Regions from separate parts of the Massilia sp. BKSP1R2A-1 genome, predicted to be linked through region 3. Evidence: predicted binding sites of a transcription regulator. Region 3 holds the regulator's gene; each other region holds the start of a gene.
The links. The regulator LexA, encoded in region 3, represses DNA repair genes until DNA is damaged. The targets are predictions, from matches to a motif close to ACTGTATNNNNATACAGT.
Positions count from the first base shown of each region.

Region 1 (7,592 bases), on a different contig from region 3:
TATTTGCCAAATTTAACGTTTCGCCGAAGAAAATAGGTTTCTTCAACATTGGGGCCGTCTAGTGTTGTTAATACGCCGAAATTGTATCGAATTGTCGCGCGCAAGCTCTTCCTTTCGGAGTACGCTCATTTCGCCGCATTCAGACGGCACGGGTTTGACCCGCGGTTTGTCCCAGGGTTGATACCGTTTACAACGACACAGGCGAGGGTCATTTCGCTTGACGGAAAACATCACAATGAGGAAGAAACATGAAGCAAACGCGTTCGATTCATCCTGCCATGTTGAAGATGTGTGCTGCGGTCTCGCTGGCGCTTGCCGCCACGGCGGCCGGAGCGGCGGAGCAGAAGTTCATCCTGGAGACTGATCGCATTATCGTGAAGTACAAGGATGCCGTCCCGGCATCGAAGGCCGTCGGCCAGGCCCAGGCGCGTGTCGCCACCGCCCTGAGCGCCGACCGCAAGGCCCGCCTCGAGCGCGCCGGCCAGGAGTTCGGCATGCTGGTCAGCGAGAGCCACGCGATCTCGACCGGCGCCCGTGTTTTCAAGCTCAATGGCCGCAAGCACCTGAACGAGGTGAAGAAGCTGGCCGCCGAGATGATGGCGCGCGATCCGAACATCGAGTACGCCGAGCCTGACCGCATCATGACCCACATGGCGACGGCGAATGACCCGTATTACGCCCAGCAGTGGCACTACACCGACTCGGTCGGCGGCCTGCGCCTGCCGACCGCCTGGGACCTGTCCACCGGCACCGGCGTGGTCGTGGCCGTGATCGACACCGGCTACCGTCCGCACGCCGACCTGAGCGGCCAGATCCTGCAGGGCTATGACTTCATCAGCAGCGCCACCATCGGCAACGACGGCAACGGCCGCGACACCGATGCGAGCGACCCGGGCGACCGCGTGGTCGCGGGCGAATGCTACGCCGGCTCGCCGGCCTCGAACTCGAGCTGGCACGGCACCCACGTGGCCGGCACCGTGGCCGCACGCACCAACAACAGCCTGGGCGTGGCCGGCGTGGCGTACAACGCCAAGATCGTGCCGGTGCGCGTGCTCGGCAAGTGCGGCGGCTACACCTCGGATATCGCCGACGCGATCACCTGGTCTTCGGGCGGCACCGTGAGCGGCGTGCCGGCCAATGCCAACAAGGCCAAGGTGCTGAACCTGTCGCTGGGCGGCGGCGGCGCCTGCGATGCAACGACCCAGAACGCCATCAACGGCGCCCGCTCGCGCGGCGCGGTGGTGGTGGTGGCGGCCGGCAACGACAACATGAACGTCAGCAACGCCAGCCCGGCGAACTGCTCGGGCGTGGTCGCGGTCGCGGCGACCGGCAAGACCGGCGGCCGTGCGTCGTACTCGAACTACGGCACCCTGGTCGACGTCGCAGCCCCGGGCGGCGACGGCAGCTACAGCGTGATCTCGACCCTGAACGCGGGCACCAACGCGCCGGGCGCCGACAACTACGCCGGCTACCAGGGCACCTCGATGGCCACCCCGCACGTGGCCGGCGTCGCCGCCCTGATGTTCGCGGCCAAGTCGACCCTGACCCCGGACCAGGTGGAAAGCATGCTGAAGTCGACCGCGCGCGCCTTCCCGGCGACCTGCTCGGGCTGCGGCACCGGCATCGTGGACGCCACCGCCGCCGTGAACGCGGCAATCGGCGGCGGCACCACGCCGACCGGCCCGACGATCAATGAGACGGAGTCGAACAACACGACCGGCACCGCCAACCTGATCTCGACCACCGGCACCACCGTCAACGGCAATCTGGGCAGCACCACCGACACGGACTACTTCCGCGTAGACCTGCCGGCCGGCAAAACCCTGAGCGCCACCATGACCCCGGGCAGCAGCACCGCCGACTACGACCTGTACGTGTACAACAGCTCCGGCACCCAGCTGGGCGCCAGCGAAAACCCGGCCGGCGCGGTGGACAGCGTCACCAGCGCCAACACCGGCACCGCAGCGTCGACCCGCTACGTGCGCGTGGTGTACTACAGCGGCGGCACCGGCTCGACCAGCGGCAAGTACAGCCTGAAGCTGAGCTGGTAACAGTCGAGGACGAAGCGGCGCTGCTCCCCTTGCGCCGCCTTCATCCGGGAACGCGCGGCATGCCGCGCGTTCTTTTTTTTTGGGGTGTTGAATTCCGCTTTTTCGTAGCGTGGACGGGGTAATTTCGGGCAGGTGCCCGGAATTACGAACGCGCGTTCAAACAGTCGGTGAATAATCTGTGCGCGTCAGTGCATCGGATAGTCGAACGCCCGGACGGCGAAGCCGTCCACCCTACGGTATTGCAGAAACTCCACTTTGCACCGATACTGTATGCAATTACAGTAGTCGCCCCCGCCGCCCGTGTGAACGCTCCGCTCCGTAAAATCATCCACTGCGATTGCGACTGTTTCTATGCATCGGTCGAGATGCGCGACGATCCTTCGCTGCGCGGGCGTCCGCTCGCCGTCGGCGGCCGTCCCGACCAGCGCGGCGTGATCGCCACCTGCAACTACGAGGCGCGCCGCTTCGGCATCCATTCGGCCATGGCCACGGCCCAGGCCATGAAGCTGTGCCCGGGCCTGCTGGTGATCCCGCCGGCAATGGAAAAATACCGGATCGCCTCGCGCCAGATCATGGACATCTACCGCGACTATACGGAACTGGTGGAGCCGCTCTCGCTCGACGAAGCCTACCTCGACGTCACCGATTCGCCGCACTGCAAGGGCAGCGCCACCCTGATCGCGCAGGAGATCCGGCGCCGCATTTTCGAGACCGTCGGCATCACCGCCTCGGCCGGCGTGGCGCCGAACAAGTTCGTGGCCAAGATTGCCAGCGACTGGAACAAGCCGGACGGCCTGTTCCTGGTCCGCCCGGAAGAGGTCGACGCCTTCGTGGCCGCGTTGCCGGTCAAGAAGCTGTATGGCGTGGGCAAGGTGACGGCCGAGAAGATGAACCGGCTCGGCCTGCAGACCTGCGGCGACATGCGCAGCTGGCCCATCGAGCGGCTGACCGAGCACTTCGGCAGCTTCGGCTACCGTTTGTATAGCCTCTGCCGCGGCGTCGATACGCGCGAAGTGAACACCTCGCGCGAGCGCAAGTCGATCAGCACCGAGGAAACGTATACACCGGACGTACCCGACCTGGACAGCTGCCTGAAGCTCCTGCCTGACCTCTACGAGCACTTGCTCGGCCGTATCAAGCGCAACGGTGCCGAAAAGTTCATCAACAAGCTTTTCGTGAAAATCAAGTTCTCGGACTTCCAGCAGACGACGGTGGAGTGTGTTGGCTATGCGCCACATATTCCGACCTATGCGCGTCTCATGGAGACCGGCTGGGCCCGCGCCAGCCGCCCCGTGCGCCTGTTGGGCGTCGGGGTGCGGCTGGGCGATACCGAGACGGTCGAGCAGCTGCGCCTGTTCGATGACACCATGCCGGAAGCCATCGTCGAGGCCGTTGGCGACCCGACAACAGATTAACTTTTTTCCCACCGCTGCCGGCTTGGATTGCCGCTGAGCAGCTAGAATGTCGTTCCCCAGAATTTTGCAAACAATCGGATAACACGCGTATGTGGTTCAAGAATCTCCAGATTTATCGCCTGCCCGCTCCCTGGGCATTCAACCCGGAACAGATGGAAGAAGCGCTGCAGTCGCAGGCTTTCACGCCCGCCAGCAGCAACGAACTGCTGCGCCAGGGCTGGGATTCGCCACGCGGTAACGGCAAGCTGGTCCACGTCGTCAACAAGCAGATGCTGATGATGCTGGGCAGCGAGAAGAAGCTGCTGCCGAGCTCGGTCATCAACCAGGTCGCCAAGGCCAAGGCCGCCGAGCTGGAAGAACAGCAGGGCTTCCCGCCGGGCAAGAAGGCAATGAAGGACCTGAAGGAACGCGTGGCCGACGAACTGCTGCCGCGCGCCTTCTCGATCCGCAGCAACGTCTGGGTCTGGATCGACCCGGTCAACGGCTGGCTGGTGGTCGACGCCGCCAGCCCGGCAAAAGCGGACGACGTCATCAAGATGCTGCTGAAAGCCGTGGACCGCATGCCGCTCGAATCGCTGCGCGTGCAGAAATCCCCGGTGGCCGTCATGACCGGCTGGCTGGAAGCCGACGAAGCGCCGTATGGCTTCACCATCGACCAGGACACCGAACTGCGCGCCACCGGCGAAAGCCGCGCGGCCGTGCGCTACGTGAAGCACACCCTGGAGCCGGACGACATCCGCCGCCACATCGCCGCCGGCAAGCAGTGCACCCGCCTGGCCATGACCTGGAACGACCGCATCAGCTTCGTGCTGACCGAGTCGCTGGCGATCAAGAGCATCAAGCCGCTGGACGTGATCAAGGAAGGCGAAGCCGTCACCTACAGCGACGACGAGCGTTTCGACAACGACATCACCCTGATGACGGGCGAGCTGGCCAAGCTGCTGGCCGACGTCGTCGAGGCCCTGGGCGGCGAAGCCAAGGCCTGATTCACCGCTTCATCCGGGCTGCATATGCAGTCCGGGTAAGCTCTCTCAAATGGTACTGTCGAGCAGTTTTACATTTCGATTGTGCCATGAAACATTTTCCCTTATTTAACATTGACTTAGCGGGCAGGCATACTCTTTGCTAAAAGTCGGCGGCGTACTTTTGACCAACTCTCCAAAGGAGCCGCTGTAATGAAACTCAAGAAACTCGTCACACTCGCCCTGTTCGGATTCGCCTCGATCGCCCACGCCGACAACATCTCCTTCACCGGCAACTTCACCTACGATAACGATGTGCAGCGTTTTAACTTCACGCTGGCCGAAACATCGACCGTGACCCTGCGCAGCTGGTCCTATGCGGGCGGCGTGAACGCGGCCGGGCAGGCCATCGGGCGCGGTGGCTTCGATCCGATCCTGGCCCTGTTCTCGGCAGACGGCGTGCGCATCGACGAACAGGACGATGCCGGTTGCTCCCTGGTCGATGGCGATGCCGTGACCGGCGCCTGCTTCGACGTGAACTTCACCCGTGAGCTGGCTGCCGGCAACTACATTGTGACGATCCAGCAGTTCGATAATTTTTCGAATGGCGACCTGGCCGATGGCTTCGAATTCGACGGTTTCGGAAATCGCGATTTCCGCGATGGCTTCGTCGACGCCGAAGGCGACAAGCGCGATGGCCACTGGGCCTTCGATATCCTGAACGTCAACAGCGCCGAGATCCCGGACGAGGTTCCGGAGCCTGCAAGCATGGCGATCCTGGCTGCCGGCGTGGCAGGCATGGGCCTGGCGCGCCGTCGCAAGGCGAAGCCGCAGGCATAAAGTGAAAGCGCCGTCGCCGGCGCTTTCATCTCCTTTACTTCGTGGCGACTTCTTCGCTGGTGGCCGGTTCCCGGCTTCCCCCGTCGCCACGCTCGAGCTTGCCGCTCGAATAGGTCGGCCCCTGCCGCTTCTCGTGCGGGGCCGGCTTGCCCGGCAGCGGCGGCAGCGCCCTGGCCTTCTCCAGGTCGATGCCCGCCACTTCCGCCACGCGGCGGCCGTAGTCCTCGTCGCAGTGCCACAGGTGCCACACCATGCGCAGCTGTATCGGCTCCGGACATTTCCTCAGGTCGCCGCCGACATTGTTGACGAGGTCGTCGCGCTCCCAGTCCTCGAAGGTACGGTAGCGCGCGCCGGCCTGGGCGTAGTCGTCCGCCGTGCGGGTGGTCTGGTAGCGGCCCAGGTGGCCTTCGACCCACTGGTGGTATTCCTTCCCGGGCTTGGGCGCTTCCCGGTAGCCGCCCATCAGGCTCGGCTCGTAGTTGATGTGCTTGTCCTCTCCGCGGCCGTCCACGTAGAAGGTCATCTGGCCGTCGCGCTGGTTGGTGCGCGCCGCCGCGCCCGCCTGCGGCTGGTTGATCGGCAGCTGCAGGTAGTTCGGCCCGACGCGGTAGCGCTGGGTGTCGGAATAGGAGAGGGTGCGGCCCTGCAGCATCTTGTCGTCCGAGAAGTCGATGCCGTCGACCAGCACGCCGGTGCCGAAGGCCGATTGCTCGGTTTCCGCGAAGACGTTGTCCGGATTCTTGTTGAGGACCAGGCGGCCCACCGGCAGCAGCGGGAACTGGTCTTCCGGCCAGCGCTTGGTGTCGTCCAGCGGATCGAAGTCGAGCTCGGGGTGCTCGCCGTCGCTCATGATCTGCACGCAGAACTCCCATTCGGGGAAGTCGCCGCGCTCGATCGCATCGTAGAGGTCGCGCGTGGCGTGGCTGGTGTCCTGGGCCTGGATCTCGGCGGCCTGTTGCGCGGTAAGGTTGCGCACGCCCTGCTTCGGTTCGAAATGGAACTTCACGAGGTGGGCCACACCCTGGTCGTTGACCAGCTTATAGGTGTTCACGCCGGAGCCTTCCATCTCGCGGTAGGTCGCGGGAATGCCCCATGGGCTCTTGACCCAGGTAATCACGTGCAGCGCTTCGGGATGGCTGCAAATAAAATCGTAGAAGCGCCAGGGCTCCTGCTGGTTGGTGACCGGGTCGGGCTTGAAGGCGTGGATCATGTCCGGGAACTTGATCGCATCGCGGATGAAGAAGACTTTCAGGTTATTGCCCACCAAGTCCCAGTTGCCATCGACGGTCTTGAACTTGATGGCGAAGCCGCGCGGATCGCGCGCCGTCTCGGGCGATTCCCTGGCGCCGATCACGGTCGAGAAGCGCACGAACACCGGGGTCTGCACGCCGACCTCGTTCAGCACACGCGCCCGGGTGTACTTGCCGGCCGGCTCGCCGCCGATGGTGCCATAGGCTTCGAAATAGCCGTGGGCGCCGGTGCCGCGCGCATGCACCACGCGTTCCGGAATGCGCTCGCGGTCGAAGTGCGTGATCTTTTCGATGAACTGGTAATTCTCGAGCGTGGCCGGACCACGTTCGCCCACCGAGCGCAAGGACTGGTTGTCGCTGACGGGGTGACCCTGGCGGGTGGTCAGGATGGGACGCTGCTCGCTCATTGCTCTCTCCTCCTTGCACATTCGAAGAGGGCAGTATAGGAAGAGGCCGCACGGGGCAGCGCGCGGCTGCCCTGCGGAAAAAGCAGATGCTTAAAGCTGCTGGAACACGCCGGCCGCGCGGTTCTTGGTGACGTTATCCCATGGGAAAACCTGGCCATTCATGGCGACGTAGACGCCTGCCGGCAGGGTTTGCGCCACGCCGCAGGCGAAGCCGAGGTTGAACAGGGCGTCCGAATTGGCGATCTCGTAGGGGATCATGGCGCCGGTGAGCACGACGGTCTGGCCGAGGTCTGCGCCGCCCAGCACGGCCGCCGTTTCGCGCATGGTGTCGGTGCCGTGGATGATCACGATGGCCTTCTCTTTTGCAGCCTGGCAGGAAGCCAGTACGCGCTGGCGGTCCGGGTCCTGCATGTCGAGCGAGTCGAGCAGGGGCAGCACCTCCAGCTCGCACGGCACGGTCATGCGCGAGCGCGCGATCACGGCCGGCAGGTGGCTTTCGGCAAAGCCGAGCACGCCGTTCAGTTCATTGTAGTGTTTATCGAAAGTGCCGCCGGTGGCGATGATTCGCAAAGTCATGTTGGTTTGTCCACGTGCAGAAAAAAGGTGGGTAATGATAGCCTCAAACGGTAGTGTATCCATATGTGACTGCGCTAGAATCGTCCGGATC
Region 1 covers NZ_JBOBRE010000006.1:188,308-195,899, forward strand. Annotated here, with positions in the region: gene ACQ7JA_RS11590 (S8 family serine peptidase) at 249-2,051, shown strand; gene dinB (DNA polymerase IV) at 2,375-3,466, shown strand; gene ACQ7JA_RS11600 (recombination-associated protein RdgC) at 3,556-4,452, shown strand; gene ACQ7JA_RS11605 (DVUA0089 family protein) at 4,642-5,268, shown strand; gene ACQ7JA_RS11610 (catalase) at 5,303-6,925, opposite strand; gene ACQ7JA_RS11615 (asparaginase domain-containing protein) at 7,016-7,501, opposite strand.
Region 1: dinB (DNA polymerase IV) is a predicted target of LexA. The motif match lies at 2,317-2,334, and genes of this name have one in related genera.

Region 2 (7,592 bases), on a different contig from region 3:
GCGCGTGGTCATCGACGGCGACAAACAAGACTTCCCAGCCAGCACCGCGGCTGCGGTCACGACGGTCACCAGTAGCCCGGTGGCCGGTCTTCTCGATCCGGCCCAGTTTCTTCGTGTCGATGTGTATGAGGTCGCCCGGATTCTCGTGTTCGTAGCGCTTGACTGGTTCGGCCGGTTCCAGATCCGATAGCCGGGCCAAGCCCGCACGGCCGAGTACCCGGCTCACTGTGGCTTTTGACAGGGACAAATACTCGGCAATGCGTGCCCGCGTCATCCTCTTCTTGCGCAGCTCCACGATGGTCAACGCTTTTGACTCATCGATAGCACGCGGGCTGCAATCCGGTCGTGACGAGCGGTCATACAAGCCCGACTTGCCCTCGGCCAGAAATCGACCCACCCATTTGCGTACAGTGACCGCACTGACGTCGTACAGCTGAGCGGCTTGGCTGTCTGGCAAACGAGATTTAAGGACGTCTTCGACCATTTCGACTCGACGGATGAAGGTCAATCGGGCATTCTTATGGATGTTCATTCGGTTGGTTTCCTTGAGAACTGGGGGTTTGGCGATTTCCAGTTTCCCAAATCCAATCCGAATGAACAACCTATTGAAACATCACAACTAGCGCCTCAACCCAGCACGCGGCGGTGGAAGCGCAGGTGGTCTTCCAAGAAGGTCGAGATGAAGTAGTAGCCGTGATCGTAATCCGGCTGGCGGCGCAGGGTCAGCGGCTGGCCCACGCCCAGGCAGGCGGCCTCGAAGGCTTCCGGATACAGCTGCTCGGCCAGGAATTTGTCGGCCTGTCCCTGGTCGATCAGGATCCCGCCGGGGAAGGGCGCGCGCGTCATGCCCGCCATCAGCTCGGTGGCGTCGTACTGGCGCCAGAGCGCTTCGTCCGGTCCGAGGTAGCCGCCGAAGGCCTTCTTGCCCCATGGGCAGCGCATCGGCGCGGCGATCGGCGCAAAGGCGGAGACCGAGCGGAACAGGTCGGGATTGCGCAGCGCCAGCATCAGGGCGCCGTGGCCGCCCATCGAGTGCCCGAAGATGCCCACGCGCGCCGGGTCGGCCGGCAGCGTGTCGAGCACCAGCTGGCGCAGCTCGAGGATGTGGCTGTACATGCGGTAGTGGCGCGACCAGGGCTCCCGGAGCGCATCGACGTAGAAGCCGGCGCCGGCGCCGAAGTCCCAGTCGTCCGTTTCGCCCGGCACGCCGGCGCCGCGCGGGCTGGTGTCGGGCGCGACCAGGATGATGCCTTCCTCGGCGGCCACGCGCTGGGCGCCGGCCTTGGTCATGAAGGTCTCCTCGGTGCAGGTCAGGCCCGCCAGGTAGAACAGCACCGGCAGGGGCTTGTCGCCGGCCCCGGGCGGCAGGTAGACGGAATAGCGCATCGGCAGGCCGATCGCCTGGGAGTCGAAGGAATAAAAGCGCTGCACGCCGCCGAAGCAGGCGTGTTCGTTGAGCAGGTCTGGCATGACTGTTTTTCTTGGTTGGGATGCCGCCAGTATGCCCTGCTGCGCGCACGCGTGCCAGTCATACGAAGCCGAGCGCGCCCAGTACGGCGCCCAGGGCCAGCAGCCACAGGATGTGCAGGCGGGTGCGCCAGATGACGAGGCAGCTCGCGCCGGCCAGCAGCCAGAGCGCCCAGTCGCGGTTGCCGCCCCGGCTGCTCGCCGTGGCCAGCAGCCAGCTGGTCGCCAGCAGCATGCCGATCACCATCGGCGCCATGCCCAGCTTGAAGGCGCGCACCGCGCGCAGCTCGCGGTTGCGGTGGCCCCATCGGGCGACCTGGTAGGTCAGGACGGAGGAGGGTAGCAGGATGCCGGTCATGGTGGTGCCCACCCCGAGAAAGGCGGCCGCCAGGCTGCCCGTGTTCATGCCCACGTGCCAGCCCATCAGGGCCACGAACAGCACGTTGGGGCCGGGCGCGGCCTGGGCCAGCGCGACCGATTCGCTGAACTGCGATTCGCTGAGCCAGCCCTTGTCTTCGACCAGGTAGCGGTGCATGTCGCCCGTGGCCGAGATCGCGCCGCCCAGCGAGAGCAGGGACAGCATCAGGTAGTGGATGAAGAGGTCGAGCCAGTCGTGCCAGCCGAACACCAGCTGCGGCGCGTTCATGGCCGCAAGCGGCGCCAGGCCAGCACGCAGCCGAGCAGGCCGAGCGGCGGCAGCACCCACAGCAGCGGGACCCGCACCCACGCCAGCAGCACGAAGCCGGCGGCCGCGATCGCGATGCACATGGGAAGCGGAATGGGATTCCTGGCCAGCGCGCTCGACAGCCTGAGGCCGGCCGCCGCGATCAGGCCGGCGGATACCGCCGCCATGCCGCGCAGGGCGCCGCCGACGGCCGGATCGTCCTTGAACTGCGCGTGCACGACCGCCAGCAGCAGCACCAGCACCAGGGGCATGGCCAGCAGGCCGCCCATTGCCGCCAGGGCGCCGCGCAGGCCGAACCAGCGCGCGCCGAGCGTCAGGGCCAGGTTGACCACGTTGGGGCCGGGCATGATCTGCGCCACCGCCCAGTCCTCGACGAACTCCTCCTGCGTCAGCCAGCGCTTGCGCTCGACCAGCTCGTGCTGGACGACCGGCAGCACGCCGCCGAAGCCCTGCAGGGCCAGGACGGTGAAGGAGACGAAGAGATCGGTGAGCGAGGCGGGCCGGGGGCGGGAAGGTGGCGAGTCCATCGCCGCATTATCGCCGTGGGCGGCGCGCCCTGTCCACGCGGACCCGGCCGGCCTCAGCCGCCGCCGATCCCGCGCATGACGTGGCCGCTGCCGCCGCAGTTCGGGCAGGGCTTGCCGTCGGCCTGCTTGCCGCTGCCGGCGCAGATTTCGCAGACGTCTTCGCCGGCGCCGGGCGTGCCGGGTTCGGCTTCGTCGCCGGGATTCATGTCGGGGTCGGGATGGGTGTTCATGGTGTCCTCGTTCGTCGATGGGTGGCGCGGCCATTGTAGGCGGCGCGAGGAGGCTGTGTCGCAGCGCTGCCCGGCTTGTACAGTCCAAGCACATATTCGGAATCGTCCCTTTGACCTGAATCGGGTATTGACATTGATCTGGCTTCGACCATACTGCTCGCAGCCCCACCAATCCATGACAGAAAGGGCAGGCGCACGATGAATCCTCCGCGTACCCTCCACGCCATCTCCGACGACGCCAGGGAGGCCAGGTGCGACCTGCGCCAGCGCGACATCGTCGACGACGCGATTCTCCTGATGCGCGCCGCCGGCACGCTGTCCGCCCTCGAATTCCTGAAGTCGCATGCGGTCGACACGCGGATCATCACCCGTGTCCTGCTCGACCCGTCGAAGCGCCGCAGCGGCGCCGCCCTGCGCCCGGCCTGAAACGGCTTTGTGCACTGGCCGGCGCGGTTCGAAGGCGGGTCAGGCAGAGCCGGCTTATGCACATAAATTTTTTAAGGTTAATTTTGTGTGCAGGCCTGATGCGCAGGCGGGACATGCATGTAAACCCTTGATTTTTGGGGCTATCGGCGCTGCCTTCCCAATAGGCAAATTGTTGAAAGCCGCATCAATGGCCGCGTCCGGCGTGTCAAGCCCCCGCTTTTCCACATAGTTATTCACAGAGTTTGTGGATATCCGGAAAATATTTTATAGATCCGTGACTTAGCGATTTTTTTGCTTGTAATGCATGACCAGAGAGCGGGTATGTTCGGGCGACAGGCCAAGACAATGCTTGTGCCCGTCCAGATTTCTGCTTGCGCAACACAACTGGACAAATGTACAGTATGGCATTTTCACCCCAGCCGCCCCCATGTCCGCCGTTATCGACCAGCCTGCCGTGCCAAGCGATCCGTTCGCGAGCCTCAATGCCGAACAGCGGGCCGCGGTCGAGCACGACATCGGCGCTGAGCTGGTGCGTCCCCTGCTGGTCGTGGCCGGGGCCGGCTCGGGCAAGACGAATACCCTGGCGCACCGGGTGGCGCGCCTGATCCAGTCGGGAGCCGATCCCCAGCGTATCCTGCTGCTGACCTTCTCGCGCCGCGCCGCGGGCGAGATGGGCCAGCGCGCCAGCGGTGTGCTGCAGCGCCTGCTGGGCCGGAATGGCGCCGGTTCTCCGATCACGCTGCCCTGGGCCGGCACCTTCCACGCGATCGGCGCGCGCCTGCTGCGCGAATACGCCGGCCGCATCGGCCTCGACGAATCCTTCACCATCCATGACCGCGGCGATTCGGAAGACCTGATGGGCATGGTGCGCCACGAGATCGGCCTGTCGAATACAGAGAAACGCTTTCCGCTCAAGGGCACCTGCCTGTCGATCTATTCGCGGGTGGTGAACAGCCGCGCGCCGTTGGACCAGGTGCTGCAGTCGACCTTCCCCTGGTGCAGCGAGTGGGAAGGCCAGCTCAAGACCCTGTTCGGCGCCTACGTCGACGCCAAGCAGGAGCAGAACGTGCTCGACTACGACGACCTGCTGCTGTTCTGGGCCGAGATGGCCGGCGACCCGGTGCTGGGTCCCGAGCTCGGCGCCCTGTTCGACCACGTGCTGGTCGACGAATACCAGGACACCAACCGCCTGCAGGCCTCCATCCTCACCGGCATGAAGCCGGGCGGCGAGGGCGTGATGGTGGTGGGCGACGACGCCCAGTCGATCTACGCCTTCCGCGGCGCGACGGTCCGCAACATCCTCGACTTTCCCAAGGAATTCACGCGCCCGGCAGAGGTCATCACGCTGGAGCGCAACTACCGCTCGACCCAGCCCATCCTGGACGCCTCGAACGCGGTGATCGCCGGCGCGCTGGAGCGCCACGCGAAGACGCTGTGGACCGACAAGGCCTCCGGCGCCAAGCCGCAGCTGGTCCTGATTCCCGACGAGGCCGAGCAGGCGCGCTGGGTCTGCAATCGCATCCTCGAGCACCGCGAGGCCGGGATTGCGCTCACCCAGCAGGCGGTGCTGTTCCGTGCGGCCAGCCACAGCGCGGCGCTGGAGCTTGAACTGATGCGCCGGAACATCCCCTTCGTGAAATTCGGCGGCCTGAAATTCCTCGAAGCCTCCCATATCAAGGACGTGCTGGCGATGCTGCGCTTCGTGCAGAATCCGGCCGGGCGCATGGCGGGTTTCCGGACCGTGCAGCTGATCCCCGGCATCGGCCAGGCTACCGCGACCCGCCTGCTGGACGCGATCGCGGCATCGCCCGACCCGGTGGCGGCGCTGGAGGGCTTCGCGCCGCCGGCGCGCAGCAAGGCCGACTGGGAGGCTTTCTGCGCCCTGTACCGGCGCCTGCGCACGCCGGGCCTGCGCTGGCCGGCCGACATCGAACTGGTCAAGCAGTGGTACCTGCCGCACCTGGAGCGCCTGCACGACGATGCACAGGTGCGCGCGGCCGACGTCGAGCAGCTGGCCGCCCTGGCGGGCGGCCACGGTTCGCGCGAAGCCTTCCTGGCCGAGATCACGCTCGATCCGCCCGAGGCCACCAGCGACCGCGCCGGGCCGCCCCTGCTCGACGAAGACTACGTGATCCTCTCGACCATCCATTCGAGCAAGGGGCAGGAGTGGAAATCCGTGCACGTGCTGAACGTGGTGGACGGCTGCATCCCGTCGGACATGGCGACGGGGAACCAGGACGACATCGAGGAAGAGCGGCGCCTGCTCTACGTGGCGATGACGCGCGCCCGCGAACACCTGCACCTGGTGCTCCCGAACCGCTTCTTCATCAAGCAGCAGGCGTCCACGGGCGACCGCCACGTGTATGCGGCGCGCACGCGCTTCATCACCCCGGCCATGCTGAAGCATTTCGAGGAGAGCACCTGGCTCGACGCCGGGTCCCGGCACCTGCGCGCACCGGTGCCGGAGAGCGTGCGGATGCTGGTGAGAGACCGGGCAAGAAATGCGTGGAAATGAGCGCGCGAGATGAGCGCAGATGAAGGCATGTTGACGACTTATCCCCCGCCGGCGGGTTTTGTAGGAATCTGCCTAAGGTATTAAGGCTGCACGAAAGCTGTGCGTACGTAAGTCATTGATTTTACGAGGCTTTGATTTTGACTTCAAAACGGGCATTTTGTTGAAACCCGCGCCATTACTGGACTTTCGGCTTGTCAAGTAGTGCTTTTCCACATCTTTATCCACAGATCTTGTGGATATTGGCGAATGTTCAAAAGAATCAGGCACTTAGCTGTCAGATTTGATCTTTATCAATTCCTAAGGCCTCGGCCAGCAGCGTCAGCGCCGGCAGTGCGCCCATCTCCAGTGCGACCCCGTTGCGTACCGCCGCTTCGCGCGGATTGATGCGTACGACAGGGACGCCTTGCGACTCGGCCATTCGCCGCACCGAGGGAATGTCCACACCGGCGCCGATCTCGATGACAGCCAGGCGGCGCGCGGCGGCGCGCCACTCGGCGAAACGCTCGTATTGCGCCTCGGTACGGCCGGCCAGCCAGGCGCCGTCATTGAACATCAGGATGTTCGGCCGCGCGAGCATGCCGCAGTTCGGGCATTGCGGCAGTGGCGAAACCAGCCTGCACGCGTCCATGTCGACTTCCGGCGCGATGGCAGTGGCCGGCCAGATGGCATGGCAGCAGGGACGGGTGCACTGCAGGTAGTGGATCGAGCCGTGGCATTCGACAATCCCGGAGAATCCTGCGCGTTGAAACTGGCCGTCGACATTGCTTGTGAAGACGTGGGCCCCATGAGGGGCGCGTGCCGCGATGGCCCGCAGGATGGCGAAGCCGGCGTGCGGCCGCGTGGCCCGGTACAGGGCCAGGCGGTGTCCATAGAAACCCCAGGCGAGATGCGGATCGTCGTCGAAGGTGGCCGGGTTGGCCATGTCGTGGAAGGCCAGGCCGAGACGGGCCAGCGGCGGATAGGCGCGCCAGAAGCCGGTGGTGCCGCGAAAGTCGGGCAGGCCGGAATCCACGCCGATTCCCGCGCCCGCGGCGATCAGGATCGCGCCCGCATCGGCAAGCAGCGCGGCGCCGCGTTCGATGGCCTGGTCAGGATCCATGGCCTTCTTCGCGCTTGAGGCGTTCCAGCTCAAGCAGGAAGCGCTCGGCGGCCAGGCCGGGCGCCCACGGTTCCCAGGGCGTGCAGCCGTAGTGATCGGCCAGCGGGTCGCGCTCCAGCACCCGGGCGCGGATCTTCAGGGTGCGCAGCACTTCCTCGCGGGTCCAGCCGGTGACGTGCACGGCTTCGGAAGCGGCGGCCAGGCGGTCGGCCTGCTTGTGCAGGCGGTGTTCCTTCTCGGTCCAGGCGGGCAGGCCGTAGCGCAGGAAGACCGCCTGCTCGAGGCGCCGCGTCAGGGCCCGGAAACCCTCGCCCAGGAAGGGCTTGATGACCGAGACCGCGTCGAAGCCGAGCAGGCCTTCCTCGGCGTCGTGCAGCAGCTCGCGCAGCTCCTGCACCGGAGAAGGGCGGGGAGACACCGCCCGCCGCAGCAGCATCACGGCGATCGAATGCTGGGCCACCGACAGCGGCAGCGGCCAGGCCGAGTGTCCGCCCCAGCGGTAGGTGCGGGCCAGGCCGAGCGCCAGGTCGGCGTCGTCCCAGTCGAAGGGGGTGGGGTTGAGCAGGTCCAGGCGCTTGCCCGAGGGCATGCGGACCCATGCGCGCACCTCTGGTGCGCCGGGCGTGTTGTGCATGTGGCGATT
Region 2 covers NZ_JBOBRE010000010.1:54,473-62,064, reverse strand. Annotated here, with positions in the region: gene ACQ7JA_RS16210 (IS481 family transposase) at 1-532, opposite strand, end outside; gene fghA (S-formylglutathione hydrolase) at 628-1,470, opposite strand; gene ACQ7JA_RS16200 (chromate transporter) at 1,529-2,113, opposite strand; gene ACQ7JA_RS16195 (chromate transporter) at 2,110-2,679, opposite strand; gene ACQ7JA_RS16190 (hypothetical protein) at 2,733-2,909, opposite strand; gene ACQ7JA_RS16185 (hypothetical protein) at 3,108-3,335, shown strand; gene ACQ7JA_RS16180 (ATP-dependent helicase) at 3,763-5,850, shown strand; gene ACQ7JA_RS16175 (SIR2 family NAD-dependent protein deacylase) at 6,125-6,949, opposite strand; gene ACQ7JA_RS16170 (phosphohydrolase) at 6,939-7,583, opposite strand.
Region 2: ACQ7JA_RS16180 (ATP-dependent helicase) is a predicted target of LexA. The motif match lies at 3,719-3,736, and genes of this name have one in related genera.

Region 3 (7,592 bases):
GTGCTCTTCCTCGGCGTGCGCATCCTCATGGGCCTGCTGTCGCTGGCGATCGGCGCCGTGATCACCGCCACCGGCCTCACGCTTGCCGATCGCGGCCTGGGAGGATTGTTCGGCCTGGCGCGCGGCATTGTAATCGTGCTGGCCGCCGTCATATTGTGCGGGATGACGTCCATCCCGCAGCAGGATTTCTGGAGGAACGCGCTGCTGTCGCCGATGGCGGAAACGGGCGCGCGGACGGTCAAGCCTTTCCTTCCCGCTGCGCTCGCGCAGCACGTCCGATATTAGGCAACGAGATACAAGTTTCATTTTTGCAATCAGCAGTCCAGCTTTAGGAGCACACCATGTGTGGCATCGTCGGCGTCGTCTCGAACAATCCCGTCAACCAGCTTCTCTACGATGCGTTGCTGCTGCTGCAGCACCGCGGCCAGGACGCGGCGGGCATCGCGACCAATCACAGCAGCATGTTCTCGATGTACAAGGCCAACGGCCTGGTGCGCGACGTGTTCCGCACCCGGAACATGCGTTCGCTCCAGGGTAATACCGGTATCGGCCACTGCCGCTATCCGACCGCGGGTTCCTCGAGCGAAGAGGAAGCGCAGCCGTTCTACGTGAATGCGCCGTTCGGCATCACGCTGGCGCACAACGGCAACCTGACCAACCAGGCCGCGCTCAAGGAGGAGCTGTTCCGTAACGACCGCCGCCACATCAACACCGACTCCGATTCGGAAGTGCTGCTGAACGTGCTGGCCCACGAGATCCAGGAAGCGGCCGACGGCTACAACCTGAGCACCGACGCGGTGTTCAAGGCCGTCAGCGCGGTGCACCGCCGCGTACGCGGCGCCTATGCCGTGGTGGCACAGATCGCCGGCCACGGCATGCTGGCCTTCCGCGACCCCTTCGGCATCCGTCCGCTGTGCCTGGGCGTGAACGAGGGCGAACACGGCGTCGAGTACCTGGTGGCCAGCGAATCGGTGGCCCTGGAAGGCCTGGGCTTCCGCTTCGTGCGCGACATCGCGCCGGGCGAAGCCATCTTCATCGACAACGACAGCAAGCTGCACGAGCGCCAGTGCGCCGAGAACCCCTCGCTGAATCCCTGCGCCTTCGAGTTCGTCTACCTCGCCCGTCCCGATTCGGTCATCGACGGCGCCTCGGTTTACGCGACGCGCCTGCGCATGGGCGAATACCTGGCCGACAAGATCCGCAAGGAGATCCCGGAAGGCGAGATCGACGTGGTCATGCCGATCCCCGATTCCTCGCGTCCGGCCGCGATCCAGCTGGCCCTGAAGCTGGGCGTCGAGTACCGCGAAGGCTTCATCAAGAACCGCTACATCGGCCGCACCTTCATCATGCCGGGCCAGGGCATGCGCAAGAAGTCGGTGCGCCAGAAGCTCAATGCGATCGCCGCCGAGTTCAAGGACAAGAACGTGTTGCTGGTCGACGATTCCATCGTGCGCGGCACCACCAGTCGCGAGATCGTGCAGATGGCGCGCGACGCCGGCGCCCGCAAGGTCTTCTTCGCCTCGGCCGCGCCGCCGGTGCTCTACCCGAACGTGTACGGCATCGACATGCCGACCCGCGACGAGCTGATCGCCCACGGCCGCACCGTGGAAGAGGTGTGCAAGGAGATCACCGCCGACCGCCTGGTCTACCAGGACGTCGACGCTCTCAAGCGCGCCATCTCGGACGTCAACCCGGCGCTCAAGAACTTCGAGGCTTCCTGCTTCGACGGCGTCTACGTGACCGGCGACGTCACCCCGGAATACCTGGACCGCCAGGAGACCGCGCGCCACAATCCGAAGAAGAACCAGGTCGAGGACCCGGTGCGCACCCAGCTGAACCTGAATACCCCGGCGGTCGAAGCGCCATGAGCGACCGGGAGTACGGCTTCACCACCACCATCCTGCACAACGACCGCAGGAAGAGCATCGAGCAGGGCTCGCTGCACAAGCCGGTGCACACCTCGGTGGCCTTCGGCTATGGCGATGCGCGCCAGCTGGCCGCGGTCTTCCAGGGCAAGGAGCCCGGGTTCCGCTACGGCCGCCAGGGTAACCCGACGGTCGGCGCACTGGAGGACAAGATCACGAAGATGGAAGACGGTGTCGGCACCCTGTGCTTTGCCACCGGCATGGGCGCGATCGGCGCCCTGTTCCAGGCGCTGCTCAAGAGCGGCGACCACATCGTCTCGTCCTCCTTCCTGTTCGGGAACACCAACAGCCTGTGGCAGACGGTGGCGGGGCAGGGCGTGGCGGTGGACTTCGTCGACGCGACAGATGTGGCCCAGGTGGAAGCGGCGCTCAAGCCGGAGACGCGCATGGTCTTCGTGGAGACCATCGCCAACCCGCGCACCCAGGTCGCCGACCTGGCGCGCATCGGCCAGCTGTGCCGCGAGCGCGGCATTCTCTACGTGGTCGACAACACCATGACCACGCCTTATCTCTTCCGCCCGAAGAGCGTGGGCGCGGGCCTGGTGGTGAACTCGCTGACCAAATCGATCGGCGGCCACGGCAATGCGCTGGGCGGCGCCCTGACCGACACTGGCCTGTTCGACTGGAGCCTGTATCCGAACATCGCGCAGAACTTCCGCAAGCAGCCGGCCGCCAACCAGGGCCTGGCCCAGCTGCGCGCCAAGGCCCTGCGCGACTTCGGCGCGGCCCTGGGACCGGAAGCGGCCCACCACATCGCGGTCGGCGCCGAGACCCTGGCCCTGCGCATGGAGCGCACCAGCGCCAATGCGCTGGCGCTGGCGCAGATGCTGGAGTCGGATGAACGTGTCGCGGCGGTCCATTATCCGGGCCTGGCTTCGCATCCGCAGCACGGCATCACGCGCGAACTCTTCCGTGCGGGCGGCTCGCTCCTCAGTTTCGAGCTGAAGGAGAGCATCGATCCCTTCGACTACCTGAACCGCCTCAAGCTTGCCATCCCGGCCAGCAACCTCGGCGACACCCGTACCCTGGTGATTCCGGTGGCGCATACCATCTTCTTCGAGATGGGCGCCGAGCGCCGCGCCAGCATGGGCATCGCCGAGTCCCTGATCCGGGTCTCGGTGGGCATCGAAGACACCGAGGACCTGCTCGAGGACTTCCGCGCTGCCCTATCTGCATGAAATCGCGCTGGATCGCCCTCATTCCCCCTTTGGAGCTTGAGTGCGGCATGACTCCGTTCTAGGATGAACTCCTAATGACAATATTTGGAGGGTAATCATGCGGAGATTCCTGTTGTCCCTGCTGTTCGTCAGCTGCGGCGCCCTGGCCGCGGATGATCTGGCGGAGGCGAACCGGCTGCTGGCGGCCAAGGACTACGGCAAGGCGATGGCGATGTTTACCCGCCTCGCCGATGCCGGCAACCCGGACGCGCAGCTGCGCCTGGGCGAAATGCACTGGTTCGGCGAAGGCACCGGCGAAGACCTGGACGCCGCGCGGCGCTGGTTCGAGAAGTCGGCGGCGGCCGGCAACGCGGGCGCGAAGGAGTCGCTGGCTGTCCTCGACCGGCGCAAGATCCATGGCGCCGAGATTGCCTACTGGACCCAGCAATACGACGGCGCCGACCTGCGTGCAGGCAAGTTCGACTGCCCGATGCCGGCGATCCCGGAGGCCTCGAGGACCAACGAGGAAATCAAGGCCACCAAGGATGCCATCGACAGCTGGCGCGCCTGCCAGCAGGGCTTCATGGCCAACTTCAATGCGACGGTATCGGACGGCAAGCATATTCCTGCCGAGGTGCTGGGCATGATGACGCCATCGGAAGTCAAGCGCGCCCGCGACCATGTGCAGGCGGTCTATGCCAGCCTGAAGGCGAAGGCCATCGCCGACGTCAACACCGTCGCCAGCAAGCAGATGGAATGGCATAAAGCGACGGACGCCTTCGCCAAGGAAGAAAACCTGCGCATGGCCATGCGCGCCGACGAGGAAAAGCGCATGTACATCGAGCAGCAGCGCCGCCAGAATGACGATCGGCGCCTGCTGATGGATCGTAAGCCCAGCACGAAGCCGGCCCCACCGGTTGTGGCCCCTACCCGGCGCTAAGCTTTCCGGCAGCCCTGGCTGCCGGAATTGTTTCAACGGTTGAGCGAGCGGCGCACTTGCCGCTATCATGGGGCTCCATCCCTCACCGTGTGCGACCATGAAGACCAAGCTGTTCCTTGCCTCCCTGCTGCTGTGCGGCGCCGCCTTTGCCGGCGAACTGGAAGACGCCAACGCCCTGTTCGAGAAGCAGGACTACGCGGGCGCCATGAAGCTCTACACCAAGCTCGCCAATGCCGGCAATCCGGCCGCCCAGCAGGCCCTCGGCCAGATGTATTTCTACGGCGAGGCGGGGCAGGTCGACGAGGCGAAGGCGGTCGAGCTGTTCAAGAAGGCGGCTGCCAAGGGCAACAAGGTCGCGATCGCCTCGCTCGAGCTGATCGACCAGCGCGCCAAGCGCCGCGCCGACATCGACTACTGGATCAAGGGCTACGATGGCGCCGACCTGAAGACGGGCGAGTACCGCTGCGTGGCGCCGCGCATTCCGGCGATGTCGAAGATCAACGCCGATATCGACCGCATCGGTGCGGCCGTGAAGGCCTGGCAGGAGTGCTACAACAAGTACGTCACCCACCTGAACAATTCCATGCCCCTGGCCAAGCGCATTCCCGCCGACATCCAGAAGCTGATGAACAAGGAAGAGACGGAGAAGTCGAACGCCTACCTGGCCCAGCTGCAGGAAAACCTGAGCGAAGAGGCGAGGGTGAGCTCGAAGCTGCTGCTGGCCGATTTCGACGCCTGGCGCAAGGCGACGGAAAGCTATGTGGAGCAGCACAACAAGATGGTCAAGGACGCCAAGAAGGATTCCTACTGGGCGGACAAGAAGATCCAGTAAGACGAATGCGCCAATAAAAAACGGGGTAGTCGAGGCCAGCGGCCCCGACTACCCCGTTGTGCGTGTGAAGCGCGGACTCAGTGCCAGCTGCGCATCAGCCCCACGGCCAGGCCTTCGAGTGCGAATTCGTCTTCCGGCGATACCTGGATGACCTTGAAGTCAGGGTTTTCCGGCAACAGCTCGACCATGTTGCCGGTCTTGCGGTAGCGCTTGACGGTGACTTCCTCGCCCAGGCGGGCGACCACGATCTGGCCGTTCTTGGCGCTGTCGATCTTCTTGACCGCCAGGAAGTCGCCATCGCAGATGCCGGCATCGCGCATCGACCAGCCCTTGACCTTCAGCAGGAAGTCCGGACGGGCCGAGAACATGGCGGCGTCGACGGAATAGGTGGCTTCCACGTGTTCCTGGGCCAGGATGGGCGAGCCGGCGGCCACGCGGCCGACCAGCGGCAGCGACATCATGAGGGCGGCCGGCGGCATCGGGATCTGTTCGACCGAGGCGCCCACCAGGCGGATGCCGCGCGAGGTGCCCGGGGAAATCTCGATGGCGCCCTTGCGCGCCAGCGCCTGCAGATGTTCCTCGGCGGCATTGGCCGACTTGAAGCCCAGTTCGGCCGCGATTTCGGCGCGGGTCGGCGGGAAACCGGTGTTCTCGATCGCTTCCTTGATCAGGTTGAGGATCTGTTCTTGCCTTGCAGTGAGCTTGAGCATGGATGTACCACTGATATCATTCGAGACTGTATTTTTATACAGTGTTCGAGCAAACGCAAGCTATTTCGTTGTCTCAAGCGCGGTTTGTGTGTAAGTTACGCGCGGGGTGCGTTCTACGCACCGTTTGAACATGCCGCCTACAGTCGGCCGGCGAAGCATGCTCCGCAGAAAAATTTTCAAAAGGTAACTACATGGCAAAGCTCGGGTGCCTTCAGCACATTAAGCTTAGCGGTTTTCGCTCAATACGTTCGCTTGATCTAGAGCTGAAGAGATTGAATGTCCTCATTGGTCCGAATGGGGCTGGCAAATCGAATTTCATCAGCTTCTTCAAGTTCATGAATCGTTTGCTTGAAAAGGAGCTGCAGCTCTTCGTGCGAGCCGGACTAAACGGCGCGGATCGCACACTTTTTTTTGGACGCAAGACAACGGATGAGCTCCATATCGATCTCCATTTTTCGCCTAATGGTTACCGAGCCACAATGGTGGCGACCAATGACGATAGTTTGGTGTTCAAACGTGAGCAGGCATTGTTTCACGGTGGTGAAATAGGCTACGCAGGGGGTACGAAGGTGCGAGACCTCGCGCCGCCCGGTGCGGCAGAGTCAGGCCTCCCGCTGCCCGGTACCGGCACGCCTAGTCAGCACGTCGCGGGCTACCTGCGTGACTGGAAGGTTTACCATTTTCACGACACTAGCGACACAGCACGTGTCAAGGGTGCGTATAGCATTCATGCAACAGAGCGCCTGCTACCACAGGGGGAGAACTTAGCTGCTTTCCTGTATGACATACGTGAAACTGAAAATTACCGTCGCATAGTCCATACCATTCAACGCGTTGCCCCATACTTTCATGACTTTGTGTTCGTGCCTGAGCCAAACGACACTATTCGCCTGCGCTGGAAACACAAGGGAAGTGAAGATTACTTTGATGCGACGATGCTTTCAGATGGAACTCTGCGTTTCATTTGCATGGCAACCTTGCTCTTGCAGCCAAAATTGCCAACTATCATTCTTTTGGATGAGCCTGAGCTTGGCTTGCATCCATTCGCTATGCAGCTCTTGGCCGCGATGATGCGCTCAGCGAGTGAGATCACGCAGATCATTGCTTCGACGCAGTCAGTGACGTTAGCGAATCAATTTTCTTGGGAGGACATGGTCGTTGTCGATCAAGTGGAAAACGCATCGGCTTTTCGTCGCCTGAGCGAGGTCGAGGTCTCGGAGTGGATGAAAGAATACCGGATCGGTGATATCTGGGAGATGAATGTCCTGGGAGGGACGCCGGAATGACGCGCTTGGCAATTAGCGTCGAAGGTGCGACCGAGCGGGAGTTTGTCCAGCGCGTACTAAAGCCGTACCTGACCCCTTTCGGAAAGCAGGTTACCGCCATCGACCTTCGTGGTAATGTGAGTCTGGATAAAATGGCTGGGCAACTGCCTGCGCTGTTCGGATCATTCGATCGAGTCAGTACCCTTTACGACTTCTACGGCTTTAAAGGGCGCGGCACTTTGTCCGTAGACGAGCTTGAAGCAGAAATGGTGGCTCGAGTGGGGGAGGGAAGGGGCCAGCGCTTTTTGCCATATATCCAAAAATATGAGTTCGAAGCGCTACTGTTCGCGGTTCCCGCTCATGTGGTGGAATGGTTGAGTGGTGGAGATGCTGAGCTAGTGCTACTGAACGATGCAGTGCACCGTAGTGGCTCGCCCGAGAACGTGAACGGAGCAGTGGAGACAAGTCCATCTCATCGATTGAAAAACATCTTCAAAGCCTACGACAAAAAACTACATGGTCCTGAGATTCTCGAGCTGGCAGGACTTCAGGAAATTCGAGCGCATTGTCCCAGATTTGATATGTGGGTGACCCGGCTGGAGGCGCTCTAGTCCTGTTGCTGCGGTTCGCAATCCATGCTATGATCGTGGGCTTTCCCTTCCCACACTCGTCTTGACGCCGAGGTGGGCATTTGTTTAAACGTCCTTAAGGAGTGTTGCATGCGTCATTATGAAATCGTTTTTATCGTCCACCCGGACCAGAG
Region 3 covers NZ_JBOBRE010000008.1:239,600-247,191, forward strand. Annotated here, with positions in the region: gene ACQ7JA_RS14565 (CvpA family protein) at 1-285, shown strand, start outside; gene purF (amidophosphoribosyltransferase) at 342-1,868, shown strand; gene ACQ7JA_RS14575 (cystathionine gamma-synthase family protein) at 1,865-3,103, shown strand; gene ACQ7JA_RS14580 (tetratricopeptide repeat protein) at 3,201-4,022, shown strand; gene ACQ7JA_RS14585 (tetratricopeptide repeat protein) at 4,120-4,854, shown strand; gene lexA (transcriptional repressor LexA) at 4,932-5,564, opposite strand; gene ACQ7JA_RS14595 (AAA family ATPase) at 5,756-6,850, shown strand; gene ACQ7JA_RS14600 (DUF4276 family protein) at 6,847-7,440, shown strand; gene rpsF (30S ribosomal protein S6) at 7,549-7,592, shown strand, end outside.